2 regions of the Pseudomonas sp. Tav-5-1A genome follow, and region 1 is predicted to be linked to the other one. Evidence: riboswitches for the same ligand, from Rfam matches in the RefSeq annotation. Region 1 holds a riboswitch; the other holds the start of a gene.

Region 1 (5,349 bases):
TGATCAAGCAAGGCAAGGTGCTGCCCGCCTCGCGGGTGGAACTGGCCGACTCACGCATTGGCCTGGTGGTGAAAGCCGGCGAGCCGAAGCCGGACATCAGCAGCGTCGCTGCCTTCAAGCAGGCGTTGCTGCAGGCCAGGTCCGTGGGTTATTCCGACAGCGCCAGCGGCGTCTACGTACAGGACCAGCTGTTCAAGCGCCTGGGCATCGAAGCCCAGCTCAAGCCCAAGGCGAAGATGATCGAGCGCATTCCGGTGGCCGGTGAAGTGGCCAAGGGCGAGCCGCAGCTGGGCCTGCAACAGGTCAGCGAGCTGTTGCCCATCGCCGGCGTGACCTACGTGGGCAAGATCCCCGAGCCGCTGCAGTCGGTGACACGCTTCGCCGCCGGCATCCCGGTAGGCTCCGCGCACCCGGCCGAGGCCAAGGCCCTGCTCGACTACATGGCTTCGGCCCAGGCGCAGTCGGTGGTCACCGGCACCGGCCTGGACTCAGTGCCTCACTGATCTTCCAGGGGTTTCTTGAACTCCCTGATCAACTGCTCCAGTTCCAGCGCCGCCGGGGTCAACAGCCGGCCCCGGCGGCGGATCAACCCCACGCTGCGCAGCACCTCGGGCTCCACCAGCGGGATGCTGGTCATCCACTGGTGCTCGCCCAACGGCAAGGCCATGGACGGCACCGCCGCAATCCCCAAGCCCGCCTCAACCAGCCCGAGCATGGTCGTCACATGGCGGGTCTCGCAGATGCTCGGCCGCGCCGGGCGGATGTGCAGCAACGCCTGGTCCAGCACGAAGCGGTTGCCGGAGGTCTTGTCCACCGAGATGTAGTCGTGCTGGAAATACTCTTCCCAGCTCAGCTGCTTGCGCCCGGCCAGGGGGTGGTCGCGGCGGCAGGCGGCCACGTAGTGCTCCTGCACCAGCAGTTCGAATTCCAGCTCCGGCGGCAGGTTGCCGGTAAAGCTCAGGCCCAGGTCGGCCTCGCCGCTGAGCACGGCCTGCTGCACGTCGTTGGCGCTGGCATCGAGCACCTTCACGCGAATGCGCGGGTAGAGCTTGTGGTAGCGGGCCACCACCTTGGGCATGAAGTAATAGGCGGCCGACGGCACGCAGGCCACGGTGACGTTGCCCAGGCGCGTGGAGGCCACTTCGCTGATGCCCAGCAGGGCGATGTCCAGGTCATTGAGCAGGCGTTCGGCGCTGGGGGCGAAGGCACGGCCGACCATGGTCAGGTTGACGCGGCGGGTGGTGCGGTCGAACAGCCGCACGTTGAGCGCGCTTTCCAGCTTTTCGATGCGCCGGCTCAACGCCGGCTGGGAGATGCTGATGGCCTCGGCGGCCTTGCGAAAACTGCCCTTCTCCACCACTGCGCGAAAGGCCTGCAGGTCGTTCAGGTCGAAATTGATGCTCATCCCGGTCACTCATGCCGAATTTTATTTATCCGATCAGCTTAATGCATGAATGGCCATGATTGATGCTGGACCATAGTCGAAAGACCGTTCGTCGCCGCCCAAGCACCAACGCGGTGGCCGGGCAATCCATTGTAGGGAGCGAGGCGTCACCCTCTCGCTTCCCGAACAATAACGACGGAGATTTCCCATGGACGCATTCAAAGCAGGCACGCTTGTGCTGGCCCTGACCGGCGCGCTGGCAAGCCAAGCATTCGCCGCTGCCACCAGCGCCTTTGTCGCCGATGCCACGGCAGGCGGCATCACCGAAGTCGAGGCCGGCAAGTTGGCGCTGCAGAAGAGCAGCTCGGCGGACGTGAAGAGCTTCGCCCAGATGATGATCAAGGACCACGGCGCGGCCAACCAGAAGCTGGCGGCGCTGGCGCACAAGCTGGACCTGGTGGTGCCCGACGACGCCACGTTGATGGACCAGGCGAAGAAGAAAATCCTCGAAATGCGCGACGAGTCCTTCGACAAGGCCTACGCCGCCAATCAGGTGAAGGCCCACGAAGACACCATCGAGCTGTTCCAGAAAGAGGTCGAATCCTCCGACAAGGCCGAGCTCAAGGACTTCGCCAAACAGACCCTGCCCAAGCTGCAGGAGCACCTGAAAATGGCCAAGGAACTGCAAGCCAAGCATCAGTGATCCTGGCGCGCACGGCCGTGGATTTCCCACGGCCCTGCGCCAGCGTTTACCATGGGCGCTTTATGCCCTGCCAAAAGTCTTTCATGAACGCCGACGCCCTCGCTTTATTGCAGCAACACCTCAGCACCGCCCTGCAACACCCGCCTGCCGAAACCCGCCGCCTGTTCCACGGCCGCGGCCGCTGCTGGCCGGGCCTGGAGCAAATCACCGTGGACTGGCTGCAAGGGGTGCTGCTGGTGTCGCTGTTCCGCGAACCGGCCGCCGACGAGCTGGCCGCGCTGAAGCCGCTGCTGCTGGCACTGGCCCAGGCCACCCCACAGGTGCACAGCCTGATCCTGCAGCACCGCTACCTGCCCGACAGCGCCGCCGAATGGCTGCTGGGCGAGCCGGTGGAGCAATGGTTCATCGACGAGGACGGCCTGCGCTACCAGCTGGACTTGGGCCGCAAGCAGAACATCGGGCTGTTCCTGGACATGCGCTACGGCCGCCAATGGGTGCGCGAGCAGGCCGCGGGCAAGCGCGTGCTGAACCTGTTCGCCTACACCTGCGGCTTCTCGCTGACGGCCATCGCCGGCGGCGCCGAGCACGTGGTGAACCTGGACATGGCCCGCGCCGCCCTGAGCCGCGGCCGTGACAACCACCGCCTGAACGGCCACGACCTGGACCGCGTGAGTTTCCTGGGCCACGAGCTGTTCAAGTCGTGGGGCAAGGTCAAGCGTGGCGGCCCCTATGACCTGGTGATCATCGACCCGCCGTCGTTCCAGCGCGGCAGCTTCGTGCTCACCCAGGACTACCGCAAGGTGCTGCGCAAGCTGCCCGAGCTGCTGACCGAACAGGGCGTGGTGCTGGCCTGCGTCAATGACCCGGCCATCGGCTCCGACTTCCTGATCCAGAGCATGGCCGAGGAAGCGCCGCAGCTGACCTTCCAGCACCGCCTGGAAAACCCGCCGGAATTCCCCGACGCCGAGGCCGAAGGCGGCCTCAAGGCGCTGGTATTTACCAGCGCATGAACCCCGCATGACTGCGTAGCCGCTGCCGCAGGCTGCGCTGGCCCTTGCCCACGCTGAAAATATCCAGCGTACGCCAGGGCCAGCGCAGCCTGGCGGCAGCGGCTACAGCGTTTGCCCCTGGGAAGGTGAACGGCAGGTTGCTCTCTTGGGCAATGCCACTTACCCTCTGCGGGCTTTTTCATGCGTGCAGCAGGAAGCCGGTGCAACTCCGGCGCGGTCGCGCCACTGTGTTCGGGCCTCCCGAAAGCCAGACCTTGCTGCACGCCATTTCTTTCGCCCAACGGACGCGCCATCCCGGGAGCCGCTGCATGCTGTTACGCCGCCTTGCCTTTGCCTGCCTGTGTTTATCCGCCGCCTCAGCCGTAGCCGCCGCGCCGGCCAGCCACTACCCACTGACCGTGCAGAACTGCGGCCACAGCGTGCGCATCGACGCCCCACCACAACGGGCGGTCAGCCTGGGCCAGGCCAGCACTGAATTGCTGCTGTCCCTGGGCCTGGGCCCGCGCATGGTCGGCACCGGCGTGTGGTTCGGGCCGCTGCCGCCGTCGCTGGCGGCCGCCGGCGCCAAGGTGCCGCGCCTGGCCGACAACGCCCCCAGCTTCGAGGCCGTGGCCAAGACCGCGCCGGACATCGTCGTGGCGCAGTACACCTACCACATCGGCCCCCAGGGCGAGGTGGCGACGCCCGAGCAGTTGCTGAAGCTGGGTATCCCCTCCTACGTGTCGCCCAGCGACTGCGACGGCAAGGGCGTGACCGCCACCTCCAACGCCGATGGCAGCCGCAGCCAGCTGTATTCCCTGGCCCTGGTGGACAAGGAAATCAGCGAACTGGCGACCATCTTCGACGTGCCCGCTGCCGGCCAGGCCCTCAGCGCACGCCTGCATGAGCGCGTGGCGGCCGCCGTGAAACTGGCCAGCGCCACCGCGCACCCACCGCTGTCGGTGCTGTACTGGTTCTCCAGCACGCGCCTGGAAGGCGACCCGTGGGTGGCCGGCAAGCACGGTGCGCCGGGCTATATCTCCCAGGTGCTGGGCCTGCGCAACGTCATCGACAGCGATGAGGAATGGCCCGGCGTGAGCTGGGAGAGCATTGCCGCCCGCGATCCCGACGTGATCGTGCTGGCGCGCATGCAGCGCCGCCTCTACCCCGCCGACGACGTCGAGAAGAAGCTGGCCTTCCTGCGCAACGACCCGGTGACCCGCGAACTCAAGGCGGTGCGCAACGGCCGCCTGATCGTGGTCGACGCCAACACCCTGAACCCGTCCATGGGCGTGGTCGACGCCATCGAACAGATCGCCAAGGGCCTGGCCGACACGGGCAAGGCGCCTTGATGCCAGTGGAGCGCAGCCGCCTGGGCCGCTGGGCCCTGGCCCTGCTGGCGCTGTTCAGCCTGGGCCTGTCGATTGCCCTGGCGGTGTCCCTGGGCGAGCTGGACATTCCCATAGTCGTGACCCTCAAGGCGCTGCTCAACGGCCTGGGGCTGGGTGCCTATGACGTGCCGCGGATCCAGCAGGGCATCATCTGGGAATACCGCCTGAGCCGCGCGCTGGTGGCCGCCTGCTGCGGCGCTGGCCTGTCGCTGTGCGGCGCGGTGTTGCAGGCGCTGCTGCGCAACGCCCTGGCCGATCCGTACGTGCTGGGCATCAGCGCCGGCGCCTCCACCGGCGCGGTGCTGGTGATGCTGCTGGGCCTGGGCGGCGGCTTGATTGGCATATCCCTGGGGGCCTTCCTCGGCGCCGCGCTGGCGTTCGGCCTGGTGGTGCTGCTGGCCACCGGCATCCGCGGCGGCCCGGCCCAGGTGATACTGGCCGGCGTGGCCGGCGCGCAGCTGTTCAACGCCCTGACCGCCTGGATCGTCTCCACCTCGGCCAACGCCGAACAGGCGCGCAGCGTGATGTTCTGGCTGCTGGGCAGCCTGGGCGGCGTGCGCTGGGCGGACGTCGGCTTGGCCGCTGCGGTGGTGGGCGCCGGCCTGGTGGTGTGCTTGTACTGCGCGCGCACCCTGGATGCCTTCGTGTTTGGCGACGACGCCGCCGCCAGCCTCGGCGTGCCGGTGGCGGGCCTGCGCTGGTTGCTGTTCGGAGTGACGGCGCTGATCACCGCCACCCTGGTGAGCATCGTCGGCGCCGTGGGTTTCGTCGGCCTGGTGGTGCCGCACATCGCCCGCCTGCTGGTAGGCCCGCGGCACGTGCGGCTGCTGCTGGCCTGCGTGCTGATCGGCGCCAACTTCATGGTGCTGGCCGACATCGCCT
Region 2 (5,349 bases), 380 kb from region 1:
GTCGATCTGCGCGTCGCGCACCAGCGCCAGGATCTCGCGTTGCAGCTCGCGGGCGCGGCGCGGGTCCAGCAGCTGGGCGTCGTAGTATTCGTCGGCCAGGCGCTCCAGGTCGCGCAGCGGGCCATAGGTTTCGGCACGGGTCAGCGGTGGCATCAGGTGGTCGATGATCACCGCCTGGGTGCGGCGCTTGGCCTGGGCGCCCTCGCCCGGGTCATTGACGATGAACGGGTAGACGTTGGGCATCGGCCCCAGCAGCGCGTCCGGCCAGCAGTGCTCGGATAGGCCCACGCCCTTGCCCGGCAGCCACTCCAGGTTGCCGTGCTTGCCCACGTGCACCACGGCGTCGGCGCCATAGGCGTGGCGCAGCCAGAAATAGAACGCCAGGTAGCCGTGGGGCGGCACCAGGTCGGGGTCGTGGTACACGGCGCTGGGGTCCAGCTGGTAGCCACGAGCCGGCTGGATGCCGACGAAGGTCAGGCCAAGGCGAAGGCCGGCGACCATCATGCGGCCGCTGCGGCACATGGGGTCGGCGCTTGGCTCGCCCCAACGCTCGCGCACCGCCTGCTGGTTGGCCAGCGGCAGGCGCGCGAACGCCGCCAGGTAGTCGTCCATGGCCATGCTCTGGGCGCAGGGGCGCAGGTCGAGGCTGTCGAGGTCGTTGCTGACGCCACCCAGCAACTGCTGGATCAGCGCCGTGCCGCTGGCGGGCAGGCCCTGCACTGGGTAGCCCTCGACGTGCAGGGCACGCAGGATGTTCAGCGCCGCCGCCGGGGTGTCCAGGCCCACGCCGTTGCCGATGCGGCCGTCGCGGGTCGGGTAGTTGGCCAGAATCAGCGCGATGCGCTTCTGGTCGTTGGGCAGGCGCGCCAGCTCGGCCCAGCGCCGCGCCAGTTCGGCGACAAAATCCATGCGCTCGGGGTGCGCGCGGTAGCAGACCACGTCGGACTGGCTGCGCTCGCTGCGCCAGGCCAGGTCCTTGAAGCTGATGGGGCGGCTGATGATGCGCCCGTCCAGCTCCGGCAGGGCGATGTGCATGGCCAGGTCGCGCGGGCCCAGGCCCTGCTCGCTGGCTTCCCAGCCGGGCTGGTTGTCCTGGGCGCAGATGGCCTGGATCACCGGGATGTCGCGGCGGAACGGCCGCAGGTGCGGCGCTTCCGGGCTGGACTGGGCAAAGCCGGTGGTGTTGAGAATCACCGCCGCGCCGACTTCGTCCATCCAGGCCTGCACCTGGCTCAGGCAGCCGGCCTCCTTGAGGCTGGCCACGGCCATGGGCAGCGGGTTCAGGCCGGCCGCCAGCAGGCGCTGACAGAACACGTCGACGAAACCGGTGTTGGCCGCCTGCAGGTGCGAGCGGTAGAAAATCAGCGGCACCACGGCCTGGCCGGGTTGCCAGTCGGCCTGCCAATGGGCCAGGCCGGCATCGTGGTGGGCCGGGTGATAGATGGCGGTGCGCGGCAGCGCCTGGGGCTCTGCCCAGGCGTAGTCGCGACCGAGAAACTGGCTGGCCAGGCAGTTGAACAACGACAACGCGTTGCCCATGCCGCCCTGGCGCAGGAAGTGCCACAGGCGTTCGCCCGCCTCGCGGCCCACGGTGCCCAGGTCACTGAGCTCGGGGTCGGGGCGGTCGTCGCCGGGCACCAGAATCAGCTGCACGCCGCGTTCCGCCAGCGCCACCAGCTGCTCGACGCCGTAGCGCCAGTAGCCGATGCCGCCGTGCAGGGAAATCAGGATGACCTTGGCGTGGCGCAACACCTCGTCCACGTACAGGTCCACGGAGGCGTGGTTCTGTACCTGCATGGGGTTGGCCAGGCGCAGGCTGGGGAAATCGTCCGGCAGTTGCCGGGCGGCCTCGGCCAGCAGCGCCAGGTGCGAGTCACCGCTGCAGAGAATCACCAGCTCGGCCGGTGTCTGGCCCAGGTCGGCGATGCTGTCGTCCGGCACGAAACCGCCGGGCTGGGTTCTCAGCAGGTGCATGGCTTAACCGTTCAGGGCAGCGCGCAGCTGGCTTTCCAGCAGGGCCGCGTCCAGCTCCTGGCCGATCAGCACCAGGCGCGTGCTACGCGCTTCTTCGGCGCGCCAGGCGCGGTCGAAGTGCTTGTCGAAGCGGGTGCCCACGCCCTGGATCAGCAGGCGCATCGGCTTGCCCGGAATGGCCGCGAAGCCCTTGACCCGCAGGATGCCGTGCTTGACCACCAGGGTGGTCAGGGCGTCGAGCAGCTGGGCTTCCGGCGCTTCGGGCAGCTCGATGGAGATGGAGTCGAAGGCATCGTGGTCGTGGTCGTCGTGATCATCGTCGTCGTGGTGATGATCATGGTGGGTCAAGCGGCCGTCGATGTGTTCTTCCGACTCGGCGCCCAGGCCCAGCAGCACGTCCAGCGGCAGGCGGCCGCTGCTGGCTTCGATGACCTTGACCGCCGGCGGCAGTTCCTCGGCCACTTCGCGGCGCACGGCGGCCAGGGCCTCGGGCTCGATCAGGTCGGCCTTGTTGAGGATCACCAGGTCGGCGCTGGCCAGTTGGTCGGCGAACAGCTCGTGCAGCGGCGATTCGTGGTCCAGGTTGGGGTCCAGCTTGCGCTGGGCGTCGACCTGGTCCGGGAAGGCGGCGAAGGTGCCGGCGGCCACGGCCGGGCTGTCGACCACGGTGATCACCGCGTCGACGGTGCAGGCGCTGCGGATTTCCGGCCACTGGAAGGCTTGCACCAGCGGTTTTGGCAGGGCCAGGCCGCTGGTCTCGATGAGGATGTGGTCGAGGTCGCCACGGCGGGCCACCAGTTCGCGCATCACCGGGAAGAATTCTTCCTGCACGGTGCAGCACAGGCAGCCATTGGCCAGTTCGTAGACGCGGCCGGTGGCCTCTTCCTCGGTGCAGCCGATGGTGCACTGCTTGAGGATTTCGCCGTCGATGCCCAGCTCGCCGAACTCGTTGACGATGACCGCGATGCGGCGGCCCTGGGCGTTGTCCAGCATGTGGCGCAGCAAGGTAGTCTTGCCCGAGCCCAGGAAGCCGGTGACGATGGTGACGGGAAGCTTGGCCAGTGTTTTCATCGGATGCCCTTGGCAATATGGCGGGCAAACGGGACGAGAACCGCGGGTGCCGGGCACGCGGGGGCATTCGCCACCGGATCACCCCGCCCGGTTGTAGTGGAAGTCTGTCGAGGCAGGTCTCCTGGCTTGCGGCGTGGGCTCGAAAGCCGACCCTGGCGCCTTCCCGCGTGGAACGCAGTGGCATTGCCGGGGTGCGCACCGCTTACAGTTGCGGGGGCAGCTGCGGCTTGGACCGCATTCCCATCTTGGCTCCGCGTGGCGGAGAACCTCGAAGTTGCAAGGCTACGCAGTGTGGGGGGGAAGGTCAACATCGCCCCGTAGCCGCTACCTGCGGCAGCGGCTACGGGTATAGTGGTGGCTTGCAATGTGCGGACGCCTCCCATGCCTGACCTCTACGCCGGCTTCGGCTGCCAGCGCGGCTGCCCCGCCAGCGTGCTGGCCGACCTGCTCGACACCACCCTCGCCCACCACGGCCTGAGCCGCGGCGACGTGACGGGCGTGGCGAGCATTGACCTGAAGGCCGACGAGGCCGGGCTGCTGGAACTGGCGCAGGCGCTGGACGTGCCATTGACGCTTTTCAGCGCCGCGCAGCTCGCGCCTTTCGAGCCCCGGCTGACCCACCGCTCCGCCGTCGCCTTCAGCCACACCGGCTGCCACGGCGTGGCCGAAAGCGCCGCGCTGGCACTGGCCGGGGCCGGCAGCCAGCTGCGCGTCAGCCGGCAAAAAAACGCCAAAGCCACCCTGGCGTTGGCACAAGCGGGCCCGATTCCCGGATAATCACCGCCTCGCACTTGAATTTCGCTCAAGCAGCATTCGTTTTCTTCAGGATTTGCACATGACCGTCTACTTCATCGGCGCCGGCCCCGGCGACCCGGAACTGATCACCGTCAAGGGCCAGCGGCTGATCCGCCAGTGTCCGGTGATCATCTACGCCGGCTCCCTGGTGCCCGCCGCCGTGCTCGAAGGCCACCAGGCCGAACAGGTGGTCAACAGCGCCGAGCTGCACCTGGAGCAGATCATCGACCTGCTGGCCGCCGCCCATGCCCGCGGCCAGGACGTGGCGCGGGTGCATTCGGGCGACCCGAGCCTGTACGGCGCCATCGGCGAGCAGATCCGCTGCCTGCGCGCACGCGGCATTCCCTTCGAGATCATCCCTGGCGTCACCGCCACTGCCGCCTGCGCAGCCCTGCTGGGCGCCGAGCTGACGCTGCCGGGGGTGTCGCAGACAGTGATCCTGACCCGTTATGCCGACAAGTCGCCGATGCCTGAAGGCGAAGCCCTGCACGACCTGGCGCGGCACGGCGCGACCATGGCCATTCACCTGGGCGTGCAGCATTTGTCGAAAATCGTGCTGGAACTGCTGCCCCACTATGGTGCCGACTGCCCCATCGCCGTGATCCACAAGGCCAGCTGGCCGGACCAGGATTGGGTGACCGGTAGCCTGGCGGACATTGAAGCCAAGGTAGCGGCGAAGGGTTTCCGCCGCACGGCGCTGATCCTGGTCGGGCGGGTGCTGGACACGGACTGTTTCGGCGAGTCGGCGCTCTACCGCGCCGGCCACGCGCACCTTTACAGACAACCCCTGTAGCAGCGGCCGCAGGCCGCGTCCCCCCAGGTGCACCGCGTTGACCCGGACGCGGCCTGTGGCCGCTGCTACGGGAATCACCAGGAGTTTTTATGCGCCGGATTGCCTGTTTGATTTATCCCGAGGTGATGAGCCTGGACGTCACCGGGCCGATGCAGGTGTTCGCCTCGGCCAACGAGGAGCTGGCGCGCCTGGGCCGGGCGCCCGCCTACACCCTGCTGATGCTGGGGGAACAGGCCGGCCCGGTGGCGACCTCGGCAGGTTTCAGCCTGTATGCCGAGCAGCGCTACCACGACACCGACCCCGCCAGCCTCGACACCCTGCTGGTGCCCGGCGGGCGCGGCGAGGCGGCGCAATTCGCCAACCAGCCGCTGCTGGACTGGCTCAGCCGCGCCGCCGCGCAGGTGCAACGCCTGGGCTCGGTGTGCTCCGGCGCGCTGATCCTGGCCCACGCCGGCCTGCTGGATGGCCACCGCGCCACCACCCATTGGGCCGACGTGGAAGCGCTCAAGGCCTTCCCGGCCATCGATGTACAGGGCGAACGCCTGCACACTTACAGCCGCGCCAGCCGCCAGCGCTTTACCTCGGCGGGGGTCACGGCCGGCATCGACCTGGCGCTGGCCCTGGTGGAAGACGACCTCGGCCGGCCCATCGCCCTGGCCGTGGCCCGGCGCCTGGTGATGTTCCTCAAGCGCCCCGGCGACCAGGCGCAGTTCAGC

The links. Region 1 has a riboswitch for cobalamin ahead of AC0J42_RS21935 (ABC transporter substrate-binding protein). Riboswitches for the same ligand answer to the same signal wherever they lie in the genome.
Region 2: another riboswitch for cobalamin. It lies ahead of cobW (cobalamin biosynthesis protein CobW); the one in region 1 lies ahead of AC0J42_RS21935 (ABC transporter substrate-binding protein).

Annotation. Positions count from the first base shown of each region.
Region 1 covers NZ_CM146901.1:4,788,385-4,793,733, forward strand. The annotation lists gene AC0J42_RS21915 (substrate-binding domain-containing protein) at 1-503, shown strand, start outside; gene AC0J42_RS21920 (LysR family transcriptional regulator) at 497-1,405, opposite strand; gene AC0J42_RS21925 (DUF4142 domain-containing protein) at 1,593-2,087, shown strand; gene AC0J42_RS21930 (class I SAM-dependent methyltransferase) at 2,171-3,097, shown strand; adenosylcobalamin (AdoCbl) riboswitch at 3,280-3,362, shown strand; gene AC0J42_RS21935 (ABC transporter substrate-binding protein) at 3,406-4,428, shown strand; gene AC0J42_RS21940 (FecCD family ABC transporter permease) at 4,428-5,349, shown strand, end outside.
Region 2 covers NZ_CM146901.1:4,407,113-4,412,461, forward strand. The annotation lists gene cobN (cobaltochelatase subunit CobN) at 1-1,974, opposite strand, end outside; gene cobW (cobalamin biosynthesis protein CobW) at 1,978-3,045, opposite strand; cobalamin riboswitch at 3,140-3,331, opposite strand; gene AC0J42_RS20030 (cobalamin biosynthesis protein) at 3,427-3,822, shown strand; gene cobM (precorrin-4 C(11)-methyltransferase) at 3,881-4,633, shown strand; gene AC0J42_RS20040 (GlxA family transcriptional regulator) at 4,723-5,349, shown strand, end outside.